3 regions of the Mangrovibacillus sp. Mu-81 genome follow, and region 2 is predicted to be linked to each of the others. Evidence: riboswitches for the same ligand, from Rfam matches in the RefSeq annotation. Region 2 holds a riboswitch; each other region holds the start of a gene.
What was found. A riboswitch is a leader RNA that binds a small molecule or an ion and turns the genes downstream of it on or off. The one in region 2 is predicted to bind cyclic di-GMP.
Positions count from the first base shown of each region.

Region 1 (7,663 bases), 360 kb from region 2:
TATATTTCTGAAATGGATCGTATATTTGTCGAATGGATTATTTAATTGGAAAATGGATCGTAAATCCCTGGGAACGGCTCATAAATTTTAAAAATGGATCATATCTCAACGTTAGTCCTTGTTTTGACTCTGCACAACCATTGATAAACCACTCCACATATCCAATTCCAACAAAAAAACAGCCGGTTCCACAGGAAACCGACCCTACACGAAGACATATTGGGGAATTGCATTGCTACTTCACTACTTACTTACGATATTCTATGTCTAACGAGGCATGTTAGAGGGATGACGCGGTGACATGATGACAATTGGACTTGAGACAAATACGAATAGGTTGGACAGAAATTATATTTGTAATTGGATATGCGTTCTGAAGAGTTCTAAGGTGGAGCTATTATGCGAAGGATTCCTTAAGATGTGGTTTGCAGGACGGCTTTCGGATAATCATAGCCTTGTTCAAGTGCCGTGACCCGTTGTGACAGGTAGAAATTCTCGACGTTTGCCCTTGCTACTTTTTTGATCAGTTCTTCATTCAATTTTTCCAATCGGTCGATTCGCTGTTCCAGCGTTTGCAGGGTTGCCACGTGTTCCCCTCCTTTCCTTTTAGAATGGCAGCTCGACTGGTTCTTTTTCCGGGGCCGGATCTTTTTCAGACTGCGGCTTCGGATCAAGGAATCTGATCAATTCGGCGACGACTTCGGTGACATAGATTCGCTTGCCTTGATCATTTTCATAATTGCGGGTCTGAATCCGGCCCGTAATCCCGACGACCGAGCCTTTGCGGCAATATTTCTCGGTATTATCGGCAGCCTTGTTCCATAGCTTGCACAGGACGAAATCCGCATCCACTTGACCTTGCTGGTTTTTGAACTGGCGGTTCACGGCAACTGTCACATTGAGGACCGACCTTCCTTCCGCCGTTTTCCTCGCTTCAGGATCCTTGGTGAGTCTGCCCACCAGGGTTACTTGATTGATCACCTTCATTCAACACTCCTTTCTCTTTGGAATGTTTTCATCTTACACTCCCTCTTTCAAGCTTGTAAAATTGTAGATTTATCGAATCCGAAGCCTGATCACCCTTCAATTCGACAAATTGCCCTAGGGAGATTTCCCATTTTTAAACCCAAAAAAGGCCAAATATCAGAAATTGGACTTTTTTAACACAATTACATATTAGGGATTCCATTCCCTCTGTGATATAATTTTTTTAACTAGGCTTTTTACGATTTTTTTACCCGTAATCAGCAAGTGCACACGGACCTGCAACACGAACGAAGAGCTACAATCTTTTTGGGTACTGCCTTTCACTATAACCTTTTATGGGAGATGTTCGTTCATGAAAACCTTTAAAGTGATTTCACTCCAGGTAGTGGATAAAGAGGAACTCCATGATTTCGACATTGAGGACGGTCTGATCATCAATAAAGAGGATGGAAACAGCACTTGGCTTGTGGAAACGTATATGTCCCAGAAGCACCTCGAGTTTTTCCAAAAGGTCCAGCAGCAGAAGGATGATTTGGAAATCCAGGTCGTTATCTCGAACAAAGCCAATGACCCTGCCGCGTTCTTGACATCCATCCGCGGCATCAAAAAGATAAATGACCAGATGAGTATTTTATTTGAAGGAAAATTAAAGAAGCAGCGTAACGAATATGCAGAACTTCTATTGGACGACTTGGTTCAAAAGGGATATTCCGGTGATGAACTGGTGAAAGAATTCCGAGAAAAGATGGTGTCTAAGCCTCGCATACCGGCTACCTCAAAACCGAGTGTCTAATTTTGCGACAATATGTAAACTTCTTATAGAGCAGATGTTGACGGTTTGATATAATAAGATTATCGAAACGATTTTATAGGCAGGTGTCCACTATGATCGGAGCACGAGTGAAACGATATAGGCAGGAAAAAAGAATGTCAATGACAGAGCTGGCAGAAAAAGCCGGGGTTGCCAAGTCATATCTGAGCTCCATTGAACGAAACATCCAGCAAAACCCATCCATACAATTCCTGGAAAAGGTTTCTGCCGCTTTAGGCATTCCGATGGACGCATTATTGCATGATGATTCCGGGGATAATCCAGTCGATCGCGAGTGGATTAAGATCGCTGAAGAAGCGTCGGATTCAGGGATAACAAAGGAACAATTCCGCGAGTTTATCGAATTCAATAAATGGAAACTAGGTAATAAATAAAGTCTTGCAAGTGGATTGCAAGACTTTTTCTATTTATACGATTTTGTATCCAGTCGCTTCCATTTTTTTATGGCTTTGCAGATACTCTCTAATTTCTTTTTTTGAAATTCCCGCATCCAGTGCTTGTTTGACTAGTTCGATCCATTCTAAATCCAGTTCACGCTTCTCCAATTCCATTCCTCCCAAAATACAAGTATGTATTTCAGGCAATCCAGCCATCCTAGTCGCCTGATGAGTACTTTCTTATGTAAACCACTATCAAACTGCACTCATTTTCTTACCTTAGATCTGTGACTTTGCGTCCCTACCTTTCAATAGGTTTGCCTTTGTCTGACTAGCCCCTTTGAACTAAACTCATTATACTAATAAAAAACGGCTCAAACTGTTGTTTTTTGTCTTTTCTAATAATTAATTTTAAACATTTTTCCAACATGATTAGATGTTTATTGACAAAAGTTTAGGGAATTTCTTGTTATTGGTTGGATAATAGAAAAAAATGGAAGGTCTTATGTCGAAACATTACGAAAGCTTTTCATTTTTTTGATTGCGATATGCTTCCAATTTCTTCTTTAATGGAAGGACTTTATCATTAATATTCTGGAAAGTGTTGGAGTCGTAAAAAGAATGCTCCGTCAAATCATATCCACAGGATGGACAACTCCATTTTCCGCTTTCCGAACTGCTGAATGATGCTCTTGTACAGCGGGTGCATATTTTTTTATACATTTATGCCTCTTTCCTTTCTTTGAGTGGAAATTGTGGTAGTTTAATTTTCTTTGATGCAAATTTTCTACCTGTAACCATGTATAAGCTGAACCCGCTGATAAATAGAACCATTCCCATCAATAAAAACTTATAATAATCCGTCCCTGTATCAGGCAGGATACCCCCACCATTATCAACTGGAGTTACTGCACCATTCGAGCCTTCCACAAGGAAATTGAACTGAAATTCGGTTGAGAGACCCTGAAATTCATTCCCCAGTTCATATGGAATTTCGATTGAAATTTGCAGTGTTTCTGATGAGCTGCTTTCTAAAGCCCGGAGATCCAGCTTTTTAAAATCCTTTACCTTCCCCTCTGCCAGGATTGCTTTTCCATCACTGATTTCCAGAATTAATTCATTATAAAATTTCTCTGATCCCTTTAAAAATGTGTTAGAAAATAGATAACGAAAATCCTGTTTCCCTTTATTTGATATGGTGATTTCCCTGGATATTTTATCTCCCGGTTTAACATTCGTAAGATGGAACAAAACCGGAGATGGACTAATCGATATATCTACTTCCTTTTGTTCTTTGCTATTCTCTTCTGCTTGATAAGTATCAGGAGAAAACATAAACATTGAAATGATAAGAATGCAAAAGATTTTATTATATTTCTTCATTTAACGATCTCCTTTAGTTAGAATTTCAGCTTATCTCCTGTCTTATGTCTTATGTTCGTTTTAAAGAACTGTTAACTTCAGTATATTAGACTCGATATTTTTTTAAAAGTGGGAAATTTCTTTAAATAACAGGCAAACTCATGCATTTTCGTTCTTTATATCGAAAAAACTCTGCATTACTCACGTTTACGTTTTTTATAAAATACTATTTGTTCTATATAATGAAATTACCAATACTGTGAAGGGACTGAGTTATTTGGTAGGTGAAGTATTGAAACATTATCGCGATGAAAGGGGGATGACCATCAATGAACTGTCTAATCTTGCAGGAATCTCCAAGTCTTATATAAGTTCCATAGAAAGAGGATTGCAAAAAAACCCAAGCATCCAGGTCCTTCAGAAACTGGCAGATACGTTGAATATCTCACTCAGTCAATTACTTGAATGTAAATCAGAAGGATTTACGATTGATGAAGAATGGCTCCAGTTAGTTAATAAAGCGATTGAACAGGGACTGACTAAACAAGAGTTTCTCGAATACATTCATTTCATCCAATTTAAAAGGGAGCAGCGCATGTGAAGATCAATTTTATTAAGTTCTTGAGTATTGTCTTACTGGTCGGCGGCGGGTCCTTACTTGGATATTCCGGATATCATTTGACAGATCAAAAGGTACAAGAAAAGAAAGCATTGCAAGACGCACAAAATATTGTGAAAGCTTCCGGAAACGAGGAAGAAACATCAGAAAGTATTTCCTATTCCTTTTCGCAAGGTGATGTAGTGGGAATCCTCAATATACCCAAACTAAATAAAGAACTGCCGATTATTGAAGGGACGGACGGAGCAGAATTGGAAAAAGGGGTTGGTCACTATTCAGATACCAAACTGCCCGGTCAAAAAGACCGCATTTTTTTAGCCGGACACAGAGATACTGTATTTAAACGCATGGGGGAAATTGAAAGAGGGGATATACTTGAGGTTCAATTAAAATCCGGTTTTCATCAGTATGAAGTGTTTGAAACATTTATTGTAGAAGAAACCGATCTATCTGTCCTGAAGACCACGGCCCCTGATGAAATTTTGACACTTTCCACTTGCTACCCCTTTGAATACCTCTCAAGCACCGAAGAACGATACATAATCAACGCCCGCAAAATGAATTAAGCGTAGAAGCAATAAGCCTCTACGCTAATTTCTTACTGGTCCTTATTATCCTCATCCTTCATATCGAGGTCATCTTCCACTGCATCTTCTTCAGGCGTGTTCTGATCTTGTCCTGCGTCTTTGTCATTTTGCTGGTTCTGATCTTGTTCCGGATTCATGTTGTCATTTTCATCCTGATTATCTTCAGGCATTTCTTCTTCAACTGGTGCATCATCCTCCGGAGGCGGCTCCTGATCGTTCATGTTACACCCCACAAGAAGCATCGCTGCCAATGCTGATCCACTAAGGATCGATACTAACTTTTTACTCATGATGTATGACTCCTTTCACCTATTAGATTGTTGATGTAAGACCGCTATTAGTGGTCTTTCGTGGTTAGCTTTCCCTTAAAATTAATTTAGTTGCATGGATTTTTGAGTTTTTTTGGATTGGGTTGGATTGATTTTTGGTGAGAGGGTAGTATGTGTGTCCGTGGTATGTAGTATGAGCCTGCTCATTTGAACTGATCTGTGGCCTGGCTCAAATTCAAGTATTTCTAAACACCAGGCACAACCTTCCCAAAAACAAAAAAAGCCCCGCAGCAACCAAAAAGTCACCGCAGAACCGATTATCAAAAAAACCTTATTCTTCCTTCTCCCCAAGTGCAAACATCATTTCCAGTTCACACACTACTTCACCATCAACCGTCGCGACGCCTTTTCCTTTACCGATCGGACCTTTGAAACGGATCATCTCCACTTCCAGTCTCAGCTGGTCACCAGGCTTCACCTGACGCTTGAACCGGCATTTATCGATGCCGGTAAAGAATGCCAGACGCCCGCGGTTCTCTTCTTTCTTCAGCATGGCCACTGCACCGACCTGCGCAAGCGCCTCTACGATGAGAACGCCGGGCATGACAGGATAATCAGGGAAGTGTCCGTTAAAGAATTCTTCGTTTGCCGTTACATTTTTGATACCGATCGCTTTCTTGCCTTCTTCTACTTCCAGGATTCGGTCCACCAGCAAGAACGGATAGCGATGTGGAATGATGTCTTTGATTTCGTTAATATCAAGCATTGATTATGTACCTCCTGTAATATCTAACCTTTCTCCATTGTACATAATTCGACTGGAGAATGGAATAGCTGACAAAGGCCCGCCACGGAGTGCGTGAACACACTTCAGGACGGGCCTTTACAGTTTATTTTTTCACGACGATGTCGATGATGTGCTGCCAGGTTTCTTTTTTGAATACATCAGTCGGATTGCCGTCTCCAATGACGCCGTAGCCGACCATAGCCCCCAGTATAAGACTGGCAGCAAGAAGGAGAATGACGAGAAGGATCCGGAGCCAGATCGGAAGCATCCGGACGCGCACCCAGCGCTGCTGGTTGGCTTCATTTTTCTGGTTTACCTTTTTCTCGGCTTTGACTGTTTCTCTTGTTTTCGCTTCTTGTACCAGTTCTTTTTCACTCATCGCTTACTACTCCTTTTACCGTATACCATTCACGAGGCCCATCATCTGGTCCGCAAGCGAGATTGAACGCGCCTGGAACTGATAGGATCGTTGAACATTCAGCATATCTGTCATTTCTTTTCCAATATCGACGTTAGAGGCTTCAAGAGAATTCTGTACCATGGAAATGCCGGTTCTGGCACCGCCGGTCACATTGGTCAGCACTTCATCCGCTCCGACTCCCAATTCATCCAAATTCTCGGGAAGACCTACTAGGTTACTTCCATATTGACTTAAGAATTGTGGTTTTTCAATGGAAACTATTCCTAGATTCACTTGTTCCGCTTCACCATTCGCACCGTTGATCGTGAGCACTCCATTATCCCCCAATTCAAAATTAGAGGCTTCTTCTGAAAATGTGATGAAATTATCATTCTCATCCAGGACGGGGAAGCCGCTTCCATTCACAAGCATCGATTCACCGTTCCCCATCGGACTGGCAAAGAACGCACCGTCCCTCGTGTAGCGGACAGCGTTCGTTTCGCCGTCCTGTGCAAGCACCTTAAAGAACTGCCTGTCGCTTGTCATTGCGAAGTCCAATGAACGTCCTGTCGGCTTCAGGGATCCCTGGGACAGGATCAACTGAGCCTGGGACAGCTTGGCTCCCGTTCCCAATCTGATTCCAAGCGGGGTCAGCCTGCCGGTCTCCATACCGGTCCGCTCCTGATTGCGTACATTCTGCACCATTAACTCTGCGAAAGACGCTTCTCTCCGCTTGAAGCCGGTCGTTTCCGCATTCGACAGGTTTTGACCGATCATATCCATTTGTCTTTGCAATTGGCCCAGCGTATTCGTCGCTGTGATCATTGTCCGGTTCATGTCAATTCCCCTTTATTATAAGGTATTTCTCTGTGAATTTCTAACTCAACATTTAATTGAAAAGAACTGTTGCTTATCAATTCACCCGTCCGATCTCATTCGCTGCTTTTTCCATGCTTCGGTCGTAAGCTTGAAGTACTTTCTGGTTGGCTTCAAAGGCACGGTAAGCCGTCATCATATCGGTCATCGTGCGGGAAGCATCCACATTCGAACGCTCAAGATACCCTTGCTTTGTTGAAAAAACAACACCGTCAGCTTCATAAGCATTTTGCAGCGGCACATTGCCATCTGTTGCAAATAAACCGTCACCCTGCTTGATCATCGTGTTCGGGTTTTCAGAAAATCCGATTGCCAGCCGGGCAACCGCCGTGTCATCAACGAGAATTTCTCCGGTTTCGCCAACCTTGAAATCATCGGTTTCCAACTGGATCCGTCCGCCATTTTCATTCAATACATAGTGTCCGCTGTTTGTGGTCAAAAAGCCATTTCCGTTCACGGTCAAATTCCCGTTACGGGTATATCTCGGGCCGTCTGCGCCTTCCACCGTGAGAAATACTGATCCCGGCATGCCGGATTCTTCATCAGCCGGCATATTTCCATTCACGA
Region 1 is NZ_JBAJHU010000002.1:572,434-580,096, forward strand. It holds gene V6B33_RS06355 (hypothetical protein) at 414-587, opposite strand; gene V6B33_RS06360 (single-stranded DNA-binding protein) at 607-981, opposite strand; gene V6B33_RS06365 (YwpF-like family protein) at 1,340-1,780, shown strand; gene V6B33_RS06370 (helix-turn-helix domain-containing protein) at 1,873-2,193, shown strand; gene V6B33_RS06375 (anti-repressor SinI family protein) at 2,227-2,370, opposite strand; cyclic di-GMP riboswitch class I at 2,396-2,528, opposite strand; gene V6B33_RS06380 (TasA family protein) at 2,920-3,579, opposite strand; gene V6B33_RS06385 (helix-turn-helix domain-containing protein) at 3,851-4,159, shown strand; gene V6B33_RS06390 (class D sortase) at 4,156-4,743, shown strand; gene V6B33_RS06395 (hypothetical protein) at 4,776-5,054, opposite strand; gene fabZ (3-hydroxyacyl-ACP dehydratase FabZ) at 5,365-5,799, opposite strand; gene V6B33_RS06405 (DNA-directed RNA polymerase subunit beta) at 5,924-6,199, opposite strand; gene V6B33_RS06410 (flagellar hook-basal body protein) at 6,215-7,057, opposite strand; gene V6B33_RS06415 (flagellar hook-basal body protein) at 7,134-7,663, opposite strand, start outside.
Region 1: another riboswitch for cyclic di-GMP. It lies ahead of V6B33_RS06375 (anti-repressor SinI family protein); the one in region 2 lies ahead of V6B33_RS04800 (hypothetical protein).

Region 2 (7,663 bases):
CTGGAATCCGGCGCAATAAATTCATATGCGGCTCAAATATTGTGGAAGGGGAGCAATTATCTAGTAACCAGAGCAATTATTGAAAAAGTGGCACAATTATCCTGTAAAGCAGCGCAATTCTTAATCTCAGCCGTACAATTTCACTGTTTAATTTCATGCCGAATACTTATTTATCCTAATCTTACAGAGAAAAATGATAGAATCATGTCAATTTCAAAACAAAAAACCTGCCGCAATTTCCACAGCAGGTTCCTCGCCCATCATCTACACTCGTTCCAAACAACCGATCAAGCGATTTTCAATATTGAGCGCGAGCGTTTTCAGTTCATCATGATCGACGAGCTCGATCAGTTTGCTTGGTTTGGCCATGCCCACTTTCGTCTTGCCGTTTTCTGTGTAGACGGTCACCTTACACGGCAGGAAGTAGCTAACCAGCATGCTCTGTTCGAGGACTTTTTTCGCTTCATGGGGATTGCACACTTCCAGAACGAGCACTTCTTCATCGAATTCCAGGCCTTTGTCTTTAAGTTTCCCGGCAAGATCCAGATTCCATAGAACACCAAAGCTTTCTTCTTTCAGAGCAGCCTCCACCTTCTCCGCTGCTTCCTTTACATTCATCGAAACTTCCTTTGTGTAATGAAACATCCAGTACTCCTCCTTCATTTTCTCTCACATCATAGTGTCTTCAACAATAATATTCCCATACTATTAATATACCTCGTGGAGTATCATTTAAACGTCAAGGGTGAGGGTCGGGCTTTCACGCCTCAGTCCATTCCTTCGACCATTTCATCCATCATGTCTTCGTTCATGGGACCGACGATTTTATGCCTGATTTGACCATTAGTGTCGATCATGTAGGTGGTCGGAATCGTGAAGGCGCGGTATTCTTCGCCGATTTCACCGTCTTCGTCCAGCGGGATTGGGAAGGTCAGTTCGTAGCCGTCAACGAATTCTTGGACGGCGTCTTTTCCTTCGTCCATGCTTGTCAGGTTCACCGCCAGGATTTCGACATTTTCTTTGTCTGCATTTTTTTCGTAGTATTTTTGCATATGCGGCATTTCCGCTTTACAAGGCGGGCACCATGTCGCCCAGAAGTTCAGGATCACTTTTTGACCTTCGTAATCGGAAAGCTTCACTTTTTCACCTGCCAGCGTCGTGAGTTCAAAGTCCGGTGCACTGTCGCCTTTTGCCAGACCTCTCCCGGCATTCGACAGGTCCATTGACTCCTCTGCAAGCTGTGCCGCTTCTTCCCTTTCTTTTTTTTCCTGCTGATCCTGGAAGACGTTCACTAGGAAGATTCCGATCAGGAGAGCCACGACGGCCAATGCGAAATTACGTTTATTCACTGGTGTTTCCTCCCTGTACTATGATATTGCGCCCGCGGAGTAAAAATAGCAGGACGATGGCTAAAATGATGTACGTCAGTAGTGTCATATCTATTTGGAATCCTCCGAAGGAATTCATCAGAAATTGGATCATTGTAAAAATTGTGAGAAGCTGGATCGACCATACGTTTTTTCCTTCAGTGCCCAATTTTTTCAGCAAAAAGAGAAGCAGGACACTGTTAAAAATCAGTTGTAAGCTACCTGCAATGTAAGCCCCGTGCAGAAGATCGAACACACCTTCATAGACAAGGGCGGTCATGATCCAAGCAGTCAATACATGATATGGATTTTCTTTTTTAATCAAAGTATATACCAAGGCCGCCACGATTCCCATCCAATACCCTGCGGCTCCGCCATGAAAATAGAGAATTGTGATCGGATGCTTGATCACGGTGCCAAAGTCAACGACGATGACACTCAATTTCCAGGTCAGTATAAAGATGAAAATGGAGTTCGAATACCAGTCGCCTGCTTTCTTATTCCAGAAAAAGAGAAACAAGAACGTGATGAGGAAGGCGGATGTGATTGCTGCCCACGAGCCTGGAAATGTGAAGGCGCCGATGTTATACCATTGGTTGTTCATTGTGATTCCCCCGTTTTATTAACATGGGTTTTCTCTCATTTATAAAACTTCACGATACCCTGTTATGTATTTCAGTATGCCCCTTTTCATTGAACCAATCAAGCACAATGACTCGCACACATAATCAGGCATATAGAACTACTACTTTCTCTTTATTTACGGTTAACAGTATAACGGGACTGGCCGATAATAATGATAAGGTGGATTCTTTTTGACAGGGTTCTGTTGAAAAAGGCAAACTTCCTGAAAGGGGAGGACGCAAAGCTTCGGGTCTAAGGCGGATGGTAGAGTGACGCTAGGATGGCCGGGCCGCCAACAAAAGGATAAAGGGGAAATCGGGATGACATTTGAAGAGCTCCAAACGATTAAACGTCATATAAGCCGTTTGAATGCGTTGCTTGAATTGCGGGGAGATGAACCAAAATATGCAGGAGAATATATCCAGCTTATTCGTTCTTTCTTGCGCATTCAGCCTAAAGAGGCATACTTGCCCATGATGGAAGTGATGACGGTGATCAAATATCAAAAGCCTGCTATCTTTCAATTATTAAAGCACCGCGGTCAACGGGATCAACATTTTGAGTTTCTCACAAACATTACAATGGATATCCGGACAGCTGAAAAGAATCTCGAACAGTGGCTTTCCAAGTCCGCATGACGTTTGATACCCACATGACCACAAAAAAACCGGCTGTCAATATAAGCAGACATCCGGTTTTTGTTATATGATGGCTCTTTTGTCTGAATCAGCTTTCTGTGAACCTCTTAACGCTTCTAAAATAAGGAGCAGATAGAATCCAGTGTTGCCGCCTCTCCGATCGATCAGCTTGATATCGTCCACGATTCGCTTCACTTCTTCATAGCCAATCCTGCTCAATACCATGTCGCTTAATTCCTCTGCCGAATAGGAGTCGTACTTTTTTAAAGAGGAACGATTTCTCCTGCAAAAACTTCTTAACTGCCTTCTGACATCAGATTCATTTGCTTGCTCCATCTTCAAGTCTCCTTTCCTGAATCACTCGTAATCAATGACTTTGAGTCAAATCTAATCCAATAAAACAGCCCGCCAAAAAGAATGGCGGGCTATAAATGAAGCTGACAATTTTCGACAACGTTCATTTAAGTTCCAATCCTTTTCGGTAACCCGGCGGTCATAGTTTTTTCATAAAAAACGTTAGATCCGTGGCTTTGCGTCCTAATCTTTCAATTAGTTTGCCATTATCGAAGGTTGTTATATAGTTCAAATGATATAGTTCGTTTGACTCCACTAATACTATAGTACCAATTACAAATATGAATGAAAAGTGTTTTTTAGCTAAAAATCTTTCTTTTTCGACATTTGTCTTCATTATACATTATTACGTATGTTTTGTAAGGAGCAGGAAGTATTCTTTTATGAATATTCTTGATAGGCATAGAACTTTAACAAATTCATAAGTGACTTCAACTTATTACTCTTTTATCCAAAAAAATCCTGCCATAAACGTATGGCAGGATTTTTATATGACTACTATTCTATTAGAAGTTGATATAACGACGCGGATTTACAGAGTTTGATTTCGATGCATTCCAAGAACCTGCGTGAAGTTCGAAGTGTAAATGCTGACCGAATGAATACCCTGTGTTCCCCATGTATCCGATACGCTGACCCTTGTCTACAGGCGTTCCAGTACCCACTAATGAAGAAGACATATGGGCATAGACTGTAGTGAAGGTTTTACCATTGATTGAGTGTGTGATGTACACAACGTTTCCGTAGCTTGAGCTGTAGTGGCTCTTGATGACATAGCCATCTGCCGCTGCAACGATCGGTACGCTTCCACCTGCCGCAATATCTGTTCCATAGTGATAACGAGATTCACCGTTTAGCACATCCCAACCGTATTCGGTCGTGATTGAACCTGATGCAGGTCTTGTCCAAGTTCCTGAACTTACCGGTGTGGTCACTGCAGCAGATGCTGATGCAGAACCGCCGCTGCTTGAAGCGGATGCTTGTTTTGCAGCCGCCGCCGCAGCTTCAGCCTGTCTCTTCTTCTCAAGTTCACGCTGACGTGCAAGTTCTGCTAAGCGTGCTTGCTCAGCCTGGATTTCTCCGCCGATTTGCTGTTCCATTTTCGCCAATTCACTTGATTCTTTTTCAAGATTCACTTTTTCTTTTTCAAGGGAAGCCTGCTGTTTTTCAAGCTGCTTGAACAATTCAGCTTTTTGAGCTTTTTCACTGTTCAGGTCTTTCTTCAGTGTTTCCAGACTTGCTTTATCATTTTCCAACTGTGCCAGTTTGCTTTCTACTTCTTCTTTCTTTTTCTCTAACTTTTCCTGGTCTCTCTTTTGTTCATCCATGATCTTTTTATCTGCACTGACGATCGTATTGACTGCAGTCATCCGGTTGATGAAATCACCGAAGCTGTCCGCACCAAGAAGCACGTCAAGATAGTTTGCTGAGCCGCCTTTTTCCTGAATCGCACGAGCACGTTCTTTTAAAAGTTCATTACGCTCTTTGATCTTGTCTTCCAGTTCTTTGATTTCCACTTTAAGCTTCTCGATTTCAGCTGTTGTTTGTTCAATTTCTTTTGCTTTTTCTGCTATTTTGCTTTCTGTGTCTCTTATCTTTGCATCAAATTCTGCAATCTTCGCTTTAATATCCTGCTGTTTATTGATGTTGGCATTGATTTCTGATTTTTTCTCATTGATCTCACCGTTGATTTGATCTTTCTTAGAGGATACCTCATCCTGTTTCTTCTTCAGATCGTCTACTGAGGAGTGAGCGCTAGCTGGATTCGCTAACGTTGGCAAACTCCCGATTGTTAATGCTGCTGCGATTGCTATTGACATAAAATACTTCTTGTTCAAGCGGCATGCTCCTTTCAGCTTCTATCAACCTATCAATTTTTTATACTCTTAAGAATTTACGTACAGACATGAAGCTTCCCCAAGCCCCGATCAAGCATCCCATTAATAGGATCAAACCGTTTACCTGATAGATAAATGGGGTAAAGTCCAGCATCTGGATAAAATGGTTTTGAAGTTTTGGTTTTATAAATCCATAAGCATAGTAATAACCAGTTGTAACAAGAGCGATCGGGATAATAGAACCTAAAACACCGAGCCATAGTCCTTCCAGGACGAACGGCCAACGTACAAACCAGTTGGTTGCACCCACGAGTTTCATTATCTCGATTTCCCTTCTTCTAGCGACAATTGTTATCTTAATCGTATTGGAGATAAGGAACATTGCCGTGAACAATAGTCCGATGATCAGGACCAGTCCGACGTTTCGACTCATTTCCAGGATATTGAATAACTTTTCAATCTTCGCTTCACCGTACATTGCTTCGTTGACATGTTCATACTTGTTGATTTGTCCAGCAATTTTTCCGGTATCACGGGGATCTTTCGCTTTTACAATAAATACATCATATAATGGGTTATCCTGCTCAAATAATCTGAAATCGTCACCGAGATCCTTTACAAGGTTCTGGAGTTCTTCTTCTTTGGAAGAATAATCGACGGATTCGACTCCATTTATCTTCTCTATCTTATCTCCAACGGCTTTAGCTTCTTCCTGCTTCGTGCCGATTTCCATCAGTACGCGGATTTCGACATCTTTCTCTATATCGGTTGCAACCTTGTTCATGTTTAGCATCAGAACGATGAAAACACCAACAAGTAATAATGTGACGGTTACTGCACTGACTGATGCGAATGTCATCCAGCCGTTACGGCCGATGCTCTTGAAACTTTCCCTAACGTGACGGGCATACGTCCTAGCCTTCATAACCGTAATCACCTCGCTGTTCGTCCCGGACAATCCGGCCATTCTCGATGGCGATTACCCGATGCTTGATTGTATTTACGATTTCCCGGTTATGTGTAGCCATGATCACTGTGGTGCCGCGGTTTGCGATTTCCTCAAGGATGTTCATGATATCCCAAGATGTTTCGGGATCCAGATTCCCTGTAGGCTCGTCCGCAATCACCAGCTTCGGTGTATTGACGATTGAACGTGCAATCGACACACGCTGCTGCTCCCCGCCTGATAATTCATTCGGAAGCATCCTTGCTTTATGCTTAAGTCCCACCAGTTCCAATACATCCATGACTCTCTTCTTGATCTGCTTCGGATGCTCTTCGATTACTTCGAGTGCAAACGCAACATTTTCATAGATCGTCAGGGAAGGAAGCAGTTTGAAATCCTGGAAGACCACTCCTATATTCCTGCGTAAATGAGGTACTCTGCTAGTCTTTATCTTTGCCAGATTTATACCATTCACGATGATATCACCTTTGGAAGGTTTCACTTCGCGGTACATCATCTTGATGAATGTAGTCTTTCCGGCGCCACTTGGACCCACGACATAAACAAACTCGCCTTGCTTAATGTGGACGTTAAACCCATTTGCAGCCATAACACCATTGTTATACTGCTTATAGACGTCTTTCATTTCTATCATTATTTAATCACCTAATTTGTAGTATGTAGTTCCCCTCTTGGCTGTTTCAACTATGAGTGTGACTAAAATTCTGCCGCCTCTGCCAAATTAGACATAAATTGGTGAAATTGCTCGAATTTCGCTCACGAAAATATTATAACATCACTTCTTACGATGTTAAGGAAAAAAATTATTACAGTTTCATTGCAAAAACTCAGATTTTGAGAAATATTTACCTTTTTTATTGACAAAAATACCTAAAATTCGAGTTTTAACTAGTTATTTTTAACTATTAACAGGTACTAACAACAAGTGCAAAAGGTATATGGGTCTTCACTTTAAAACCTTTACTTGAAGGAGTCCGCTGCTCTCTTTTAAGAAATTGAAACGATTAATTTGTTTGTCATATAGATTTAAAGAAGGGGATGAAATTTGTGTGGATATTTGAGAGGAATAATCATAATTGGGTGGTTGATTACAGGTAGATTAACAGTGGGGGTTCATTTTCAAATAAAAAAGAAGAATCCTGCCACCAGGATTCTTCTAATTCACTCTTATTTTTTATTCGCCAGCCATTCAGCAACTGCTTCTGCTTCCTCGCCTTTTACAAGACCTTTTGGCATTTGACCTTTACCATTTTCGAGGACTTCAAGAATCTGATCTTTGTCTAAACGGGATCCAACGTCTTTAAGTGCCGGTCCCATGCCGCCTTCAAGGTTGCCGCCGTGACAGCTGGTACATTTGTTATTAACAATCTTCTCTGCATCAACGCCGCCTGAGCTCGTTTCCTTGCTGTCTCCGCCATCGTCTCCGCCGCAGGCTGCAAGTACTAATGAAGTTCCTAAAAGAATACCTAAAAGCATTTTCTTCATGTTTTCTCCTCCTAGGAAAAAATTTAAGAGCAAGATATGACTGTGGTGAAATCTTTCTCCTATAGATAATTATACCAAGCTTATACCCGTTTGAAACCTTCGCCCAACACCTCTGAAGCGTCCATTGTGACGACAAATGCAGATGCATCAATGCTTTTAACCAGTTGTTTCAGTTTTGTGAATTCGGTCTGATCGACGACGACCATCAGGATCGGACGCTCGTCATCGGTGAAACCGCCGTATGCAGATAGTTTTGTCACACCGCGGTCAATTTTATTCAGAATTCCTTCACGAATCTCTTCCTGGCGGTTGGTAATAATGAGTGCCATCTTGGACCGGCTGACCCCGACCTGCACAAGGTCGATCGTTTTACTCGTTACGTACAGCCCG
Region 2 is NZ_JBAJHU010000002.1:215,468-223,130, forward strand. It holds gene V6B33_RS04780 (DUF302 domain-containing protein) at 265-645, opposite strand; gene V6B33_RS04785 (peroxiredoxin family protein) at 768-1,349, opposite strand; gene V6B33_RS04790 (hypothetical protein) at 1,342-1,971, opposite strand; cyclic di-GMP riboswitch class I at 2,195-2,288, shown strand; gene V6B33_RS04795 (hypothetical protein) at 2,261-2,629, shown strand; gene V6B33_RS04800 (hypothetical protein) at 2,693-2,965, opposite strand; cyclic di-GMP riboswitch class I at 3,107-3,198, opposite strand; gene V6B33_RS04805 (murein hydrolase activator EnvC family protein) at 3,490-4,821, opposite strand; gene ftsX (permease-like cell division protein FtsX) at 4,862-5,746, opposite strand; gene ftsE (cell division ATP-binding protein FtsE) at 5,736-6,422, opposite strand; gene cccB (cytochrome c551) at 6,956-7,273, opposite strand; gene V6B33_RS04825 (YitT family protein) at 7,354-7,663, opposite strand, start outside.

Region 3 (7,663 bases), on a different contig from region 2:
ACGCTCGTAAAAAGAAGAGACAAATCTCATTTAATTGAGATTTGTCTCTTTCTTTGTATTGTCAATACAGAATTACAATAAATCATTCACATGATAAAGCTTGCCTGATTCGATTTCTGTTTCGGTTACAAGCTTCACCAGGACCTCTGCGACTGTATCCGTGTCTCTCAGCATGCCCTGCTCTTTGTATCTCTTAAAGTTTTCTACATCTGCAAATGATTCTTCCGAAGAGGAACGGATTGTACCCTGCATATCGGTATCCATTACCCCTGGACTGAAAGCAATGGCTTTATGCCGGCTCCCGTTCTTTGAAAGCTCCAGGCTCACGGTTTCTGTCAGCATATTGATTCCCGCTTTCGTGGAACAGTACGTACTCCAGCCGTAAACAGGTCTGCTCCCTGCCCCTGAGCTGACGTTGACCATGATCAGCTGACTACTGGATCCTTGCGAAGCCATCAGCATTTCATTCGTCACAATCATGGGCGACAGCAGGTTCACATGGACGCTCTTCTTGAGATCGCTGTTATCCACCTGCCCCGAAGGATTGATCGGCGTCACTACCCCTGCGTTTTGCACGAGGTAGATTCGGTCTGCATTCAAGCTGAATACATGACTTCCCGCTTCCCTCATCATTTCCTCTGTTTCCTGCGGATCAGACAGGTCGCATTGGAAGAACTGATAGGATACGCTTCTTTCTTCACAAAGCTCTCTTAACGAAGCATTATCCGACCTAGAAACATTGATGAGTGAAATCCCTTTCTCAATGAAACGTTTCGCGATTGACTCGCCAAGCCCCCTTGTGGCTCCAGTAATCATTGCATAATCCATGTGACCCTCTCCTTTCTTATTCTTTGATTATATAGGAGACATAATGAATCACAAAAACTTTTGATCCTCTCATCCAAAAGAGCTTCATCGTTGAGTAAGGGAAGCTCCTTGGTTACTGATATTTACTTAACGCGCATCCCACGCTTTTGTCGGACGGTCAGACGGGTAGCCGTGCTTGTTTCTGTATGCTTTTCTCTCTTCGGTAAAGTCCCACCAGTTCTTACTGCTGTCCGGGTTACGGGCATGGTGTACAACACACCTCAGGGAATCTTCCACGCAAGGGTCCATCCACACTCCGTATTTCTTCTCGAGCGTCAGGGTGAGGTCTTCCCCTTTTTCATTCTTAATCTCTTCATATGAATAGTATTGAAGATCTTCCACTACATTATGGGCCATGTTCGGACCGATTGAGGGGATTCTCTGAAAAATGGCCATCCCGACTAAATAACGCGCTCTCTCGAACGATAGATTCAATCTGTCACTCAATTCTTCAGGAGTAAGCTCATAAAGGTCGCTCAGTTTAATCTTTTCCCGGCGCAATGATTTTCTCTCTTCGTCTGTCAAGGGCAGCTTCGGTCTTGTACCACTCATATCCATTTCCCCCTTCTATCCTTTAAGATTATGCTGCTGAGTAAACTGGAAATCCTCCAATACAGGCTGGTATGTTTTCTTTTTCACCAGCTTGTGCTTTGTTTGGATAGGGGTATTGTCAACCAGTACCCCGACTTTCTGCTGCTGGATCTCCTTCACACCCTGTACGATGAGCTGCATGGCGATGATGGCGAGCATAAACGCAACAAGCGGAGCAACCGCAATCCAATATTTTCCGGTCATCAGTGAATACCTGGCAGAACTGATCAATCCCGCCCATTCGAATGTCCCCGATTTTGGCGGGTCAGGCATGTCGCCCCCGGTGATGATGGTTCCGCCCAGGAACAGATGGAATAATCCCATATGCACCAGTATAAGAAGGGTCTGAATGAATTGATTGCCGAATATAATGAATAATCTCGGTGCAAGATGAGGGAAGAGATGCGTCCAGAGTAAGTGCTTGTTACTGCCTCCAAGCAATTTCGCCGACAGCACAAAATCTTTCCTTCCTATCAGTTTCAGTTCATTCCCGATTAATACGGTCGTTAATGGCAAGACGAGGATAGTGAGTATGATGGCTTCATACATAAGACGCTCAAACATTGAATTATCCCATCCGAGCACTGGCAATCCCCATAAAACAGGTCTCAGCAATAAGTAAGCAATCAGGCTTAAAGGGAGGAAATGAATGGAGTCGACCATCCGATTGAGCCAATTCTTCTTGTTTTCTTTCAAGTAAAAGTGATAGACAACCCCTAAATAAAATCCTCCGACCACCCGTAATAAAGCGACAACCAGTGCAAATACTAATGTATACTTTGCACCGACAATCAACTGATCCAGAATGCTGTATCCATAAATATCCGAACCAAGGATCATTTCACCAAACGGCTTATGAGGAGGAGCAGAAATGATCCTTCCCTCTTCGTTTTGCATAAATTGAATGAATTTGATCGGCTTTTCTTTTAATATTGAATGACCAAAACTATATAGAATCATAATGATAAGCGCACTGCAGCCTACAGCAAACTTAGGGTTGTGCATATGCTGCCACCACAACCTTCTTAGCGTACCGAGCCACCCCCAGATCTTCCATTCAGTCCATTTCTTCTTATCTTTCTTATACTTCGTTTCATCTTCCATGCTTCCACCATTTACCCAAAGGTAGACCCCTTGATATAGAACAAAGAACGGGGTGAAAATAAGCATAAGGGAAATGGCAATCACCATCGGTCTGAAATCCTGGACAATGTAATATGTAATTCCTCTCATATTGAAGATTGTTTCAATCACAAACAAACTTGATAGCATTCCCCAGATAATGATTTTTCCGTGGTAGAAAAAGCTCGGTGATATGTTTTTCAGAACATGGGAGAACAAGATTCTCCCTTTGGACATCCCTTTACTCTGTGCAAATTCAATATGCGGTTTGATCAGTTCTTCCTCTGTAATCAATAATAGGATACGAAAGAATGAAATCATGGGAATGACCGAGAGTGTAATCATGGGGGCCAAATAGATTTTTTCCTCTCCCAATTCTGTAAATTGCATCAGCTCAAACCCGAATTTCTGAAAGATATATACGATAAGCAACTGGAGCAAGAAAGCAAACAACAGATCAGGAACTGTTTCCAGCATGTTCAGGAGCTTCTTAAGTGACGATGACAGCCAGCGGGGGAGAAATACTGTGATGACGGTTAACACAAATGCCAATAGAAGTCCTATTGCCAAGGCACCGCCTAATACCTGCAAGGAATACAGATACGGCTCCCAGAGCATCTCCATGAAATGTACAGTATATCCTTTATAAGAATAACTCCAGCTGTCTATATCCATAAATGCATAGATGAATCGGATGATTTCCTCGAAGTACCCGATAAAGTTATACAGCCCTCTCTCCCTGACAGCTTGAGGAGCTACGCTTATCGCCATGATTCCGAGAAGACCGAGAATGTAATAGAAAACCAATTTCATCGGAAACCTCATATACTTCATCTTCATTCCCCTTTTTTCTTTTTTCTACAGTCTAATCCATTTTTTGAATTATTTCAATTTTATTTCAATTATAACAATTCCTTACAAATGTTTGCCGCTATCCAATCATTCAGCTTTTTCAGTAAAAAGGAGACCGGGTTTTCAGTCCATCTATAACTGAAAATCCGGTCTTCTCCATCGTTAAGCAAGAAGCTGCTTACTGGGCCTTCCCAAGTAGTACCCCTGTCCAAGAGTGATTCCCAGCTCTTTGGCCACCAGCATATCTTCCTCCTGTTCAATGCCTTCCAATATGATCAGGGTATCGTTTCCATAAAATTGATTAAAGAAAGAGAGGAACCGCTGCTTCCTTTCACTTTCAGCCAGGTTTTTCGCAAAGTACCGATCGAGCTTGATAATATCAGGTTCAAATTCTATGGATTTTTTGATGGATGCTGTACCTTGACCGAAGTCATCAATCGCGTATAAAACGTCATAGTGCCTTAGGCTTTTCAATGTTTTCGCTAATAATGGGTTCTGCCAGAGCTCGTCCGGGGTGGACTCATTCAGCTCAAGAACAAGCCTCCCCCGCAGAGTGGGAAATGCGTCCATAAGATAATCAAAATACTTGTGAAAACTGGGATGTAAGATCGTTGTGACATACACATTCACGAACAGCTTCCCAATCTGATTTCGATTATGGAAGAATCCCTCGATTGCTTTGGAAATGGAGAGGGTATCCAGTTTATATAATATATTTGCCTTTATTGCAGACTGAAAAAGCTTTTCGGGATTCATCTTATGCGTATTCCGAAGCAGCGCTTCATATCCGTAAAGCGATTGAGTCTGTTCAATTGTGTATAAAGGCTGGTAATCATGATAGATAAAGTCATCTTGGAAAATCGAAAATATATTCATATAACCCCTGTACTCTCTTTATGGTAGGTTTTTGGAACGGTATAAGAAAAAAGACCACATGAAAGAACGAGGATACGTCCGTATGTGGTCGGTTGCGCTACTAGCTCCCCTGAATGTAAGCGCCCATCTATCATGTCAGGTTCACAGCTCCCAATGCGAAATTTATCATGTTATGTAGAATTAGGTTGCATTAAGTAAAATATACCATAAAACTAGTCCATTTGGTGTGTTTTTTCTTTATTTTTTAGAAAATTTAAAATACACAGTCTCACCTGGAGATATACGGGCTGCCCTTGACCCAGAAACGGTACGGATAATCCCTAGCTTCTCCCGTATTATCAATGCCGATTCTCTTGCCGCAAGCAATCTCATCTGGAGTATATCCCTCTGCGATGATAAGCGGAGGTTCTGTATAAAAACTTCCATAGTCCTCCATGGTGATTCCTAAGGCTTTCGTCAGTTTACCCGGGCCGCTCGTCCAATTTTTCATCGGCTGCCCTTTCCTTCGCTGCTCCATTAAACCAAGTCCCTCCAACGGTTCAACGGCACGTATCAGAATTGCATTCGGCACCCCGGGCGCTGCAGCTACGACATTGACGAGGCAGTGGGTATGCATGACATACGTATAAACACGGCCGGCTTCATGAAACATGATTTCCGTCCGTTTCGTACGACGGTTACCGAAGCTGTGGGCTGCCCTGTCTTCAGGTCCGAGATAAGCTTCTGTTTCAACAATGTAGCCTGAAGCGGTCCCTTCCTCTGTTTCTTTTACCAGCACACAGCCTAAAAGTGACTGGGAGAGTTCTAACGTCGGCTGATTGTAGAAAGAAAGAGGCAATGGTGTATAGTTCATCGTTTCACATCCTTTCCTTGTATCCTATCCTTATACTTCCACAATGCTTTCAGGAGAAAACAATATTTTTTCCATTATGTCTTTAACCCGGTCAGCACCTCCAACGGAATGGCTTCCACTCTCCTGCCACTTCTTCCTGACGTCGTTTCTGCCTTCGCCAGGGCATTCCATATTGCTTCCTCGACACAATCGACTGCCATTTCGAATAGCGTGGAGATCATCTCCCCATCTTCTTTAATGAACGAGTATGTCATCGTATTTTCTTCAGAAGGTTGATGTGGAATCTTGTGGGCAGTAGAAAAAGCAAGGACGATATCACCGCTTCCGTGCGCTGCATAAGAGCCGGTTCTGGAAAGACCGAATGACGCCCGTTTCGCCAGCCTCTTGAGCTGCCTTTCGTTCATAGGGGCATCCGTGGCCAAAATAATCATGATCGATCCATCCGGGATTTCCCGTTCTTCTTCCTTCTCAACAGGGAAGCGCAGGTCAGACCGACGTCCGAAATTCGTCACTACAAGGGCACCGACTGAGTAATGCTCATCATTAAATTTGTGTTTCCTGGAACTAGTACCGATACCACCCTTGTATCCTAAACAGAGCATCCCGGTCCCGGCACCGACGCACCCCTCTTCAATGAATTCTGAGTGAGCATGCAGAATGGCTTTCACGGCATCATTCGGGGCTACATGAAGTCCCCTGATGTCATTCAGATACCCGTCATTGCATTCCCCCACGAATACATTGACCGTTCCTGCCGTGTCGCCGATCTCCGGGTTTTCCTCCATCATATATTGAATCGTTCCCCTCATGACATCTCCGACAGAAAGGGTATTTGTAAGCATGACCGGACTTTCAAGCACACCCAATTCCTCGATTTGAATGGTTCCCGCCGTCTTGCCGAATCCGTTGATGATATGGGTGGCTGCGAAGACTTTTTCTCTGAAGACATTACCTTCATGAGGCAAAATAGCTGTCACACCCGTGCGTACAGCTTTCCCATCTCTATCCTGATAAAGTGTTTGATGCCCCACTTTGACACCTTCTATATCGGTAATGCTATTAGCTGGCCCCGCAGGATAAGAACCGATCTTCACTCCAAGGTCACGCAGTCTTTTTCTCTCCATGAAACTGGACACTCCTTTATAATCTACTCCTTTTATTATTCGGTTTTAAATGGGGTATTACCTTTTTCTCTTTATTATTCGGTGCCTGGCTCGATCCAGCCTTTGAGCCAGGCACCATTTTTTAACACATAAATTAACCACATCGTTCCATAGCCTGGCACTTGCACTCCCACATATTTCTCAGAATATCGCACTTGGAAGGTGCAAATATTAATAACTGTGGCAGCAATCCATAGCCATTCAGCCCGTGATAATAAATCATATGGAGGAAAGCAATTTGAAAAAACATCTTAGATTGATAAGCATATGTGCGATGGTCCCTTTGATGCTTTTAACAGCATGTAACAATAATGACGGCAATGAGAACCTTACAGGGACGCGAGACGTCAACTATGACCCTGTAAGCTACGGCAACGCAGATTATCCCAACGGAAATTCAGATCGCGGCAGAGCGGCGGATATGGGCGGTGCTAATGTAAATGACGGCAACCAGAATGCCCTTCACCGGTTCATGGCGCCGATTGATCCCAATGGAGAATTACGTGAGTTCACACATTTAGATCCTGGAGAAGATTTCAATCAGAACGGGGAAAAGAAAGCTCAACAGCCAAATAATGGACAGCCTGAGCCCCCGGCAAAACAGCCCCAGAAAAAAGCTCAAACCCCAGATGCAAGCGGTTTTGTGAAACAAGTCGTTGATTTAACCAACCAGGAACGCAAAAAGAATGGATTGGGTGCACTTAAGACAGACGGTGAATTATCAAATGTTGCTGAAATGAAATCAGAGGATATGAAAGATAAGGATTATTTTTCCCATACCTCACCGACTTACGGCTCTCCATTTGAGATGATGCAAAACTTCGGAGTTGATTATTCTTCTGCTGCAGAAAACATAGCTGTCGGGCAAGAATCTCCACAATCAGTTGTAAATGCCTGGATGAACAGCCCAGGTCACCGCAAAAACATTCTAAACGGCCAACTAACACATATCGGAGTTGGAATCGCTAAAGACAACAGCCAGGGTATTTACTGGACCCAAATGTTCATATCAAAATAATAGAAGCAAAAAGAAGGGCTGATTGCAATCGGTCCTTCTTTTTGCTTCTACTTACTTTTTTCAAATTAAGGTCCATTACTCACCGTCCTGTACGTCTTAAGACCGAGTAGAAATTAATTCTGTGGCGTCATTGTTGTGAAAGACGGCATCCATTACAATAAACTTATGATTTGGAAATACAAACCAAAGCGAGGGATTGGGATGAAGAATATTTTTGCCGTGATTATTGCATTGTTGGCTTTAGGTGCACTCTACATCATTTTAAATGATCAAACTTCACTGTTCGCGAAAGAAAATACATCAGGAGATTCCGTCAAGGTT
Region 3 is NZ_JBAJHU010000013.1:49,476-57,138, forward strand. It holds gene V6B33_RS19290 (Na+/H+ antiporter NhaC family protein) at 1-10, shown strand, start outside; gene V6B33_RS19295 ((S)-benzoin forming benzil reductase) at 73-828, opposite strand; gene V6B33_RS19300 (helix-hairpin-helix domain-containing protein) at 955-1,419, opposite strand; gene V6B33_RS19305 (ABC transporter permease subunit) at 1,435-3,393, opposite strand; gene V6B33_RS19310 (EAL domain-containing protein) at 3,595-4,308, opposite strand; cyclic di-GMP riboswitch class II at 4,386-4,468, opposite strand; gene V6B33_RS19315 (DNA-3-methyladenine glycosylase) at 4,577-5,161, opposite strand; gene V6B33_RS19320 (DmpA family aminopeptidase) at 5,236-6,285, opposite strand; gene V6B33_RS19325 (CAP domain-containing protein) at 6,563-7,342, shown strand; gene liaG (LiaG family protein) at 7,544-7,663, shown strand, end outside.
Region 3: another riboswitch for cyclic di-GMP. It lies ahead of V6B33_RS19310 (EAL domain-containing protein); the one in region 2 lies ahead of V6B33_RS04800 (hypothetical protein).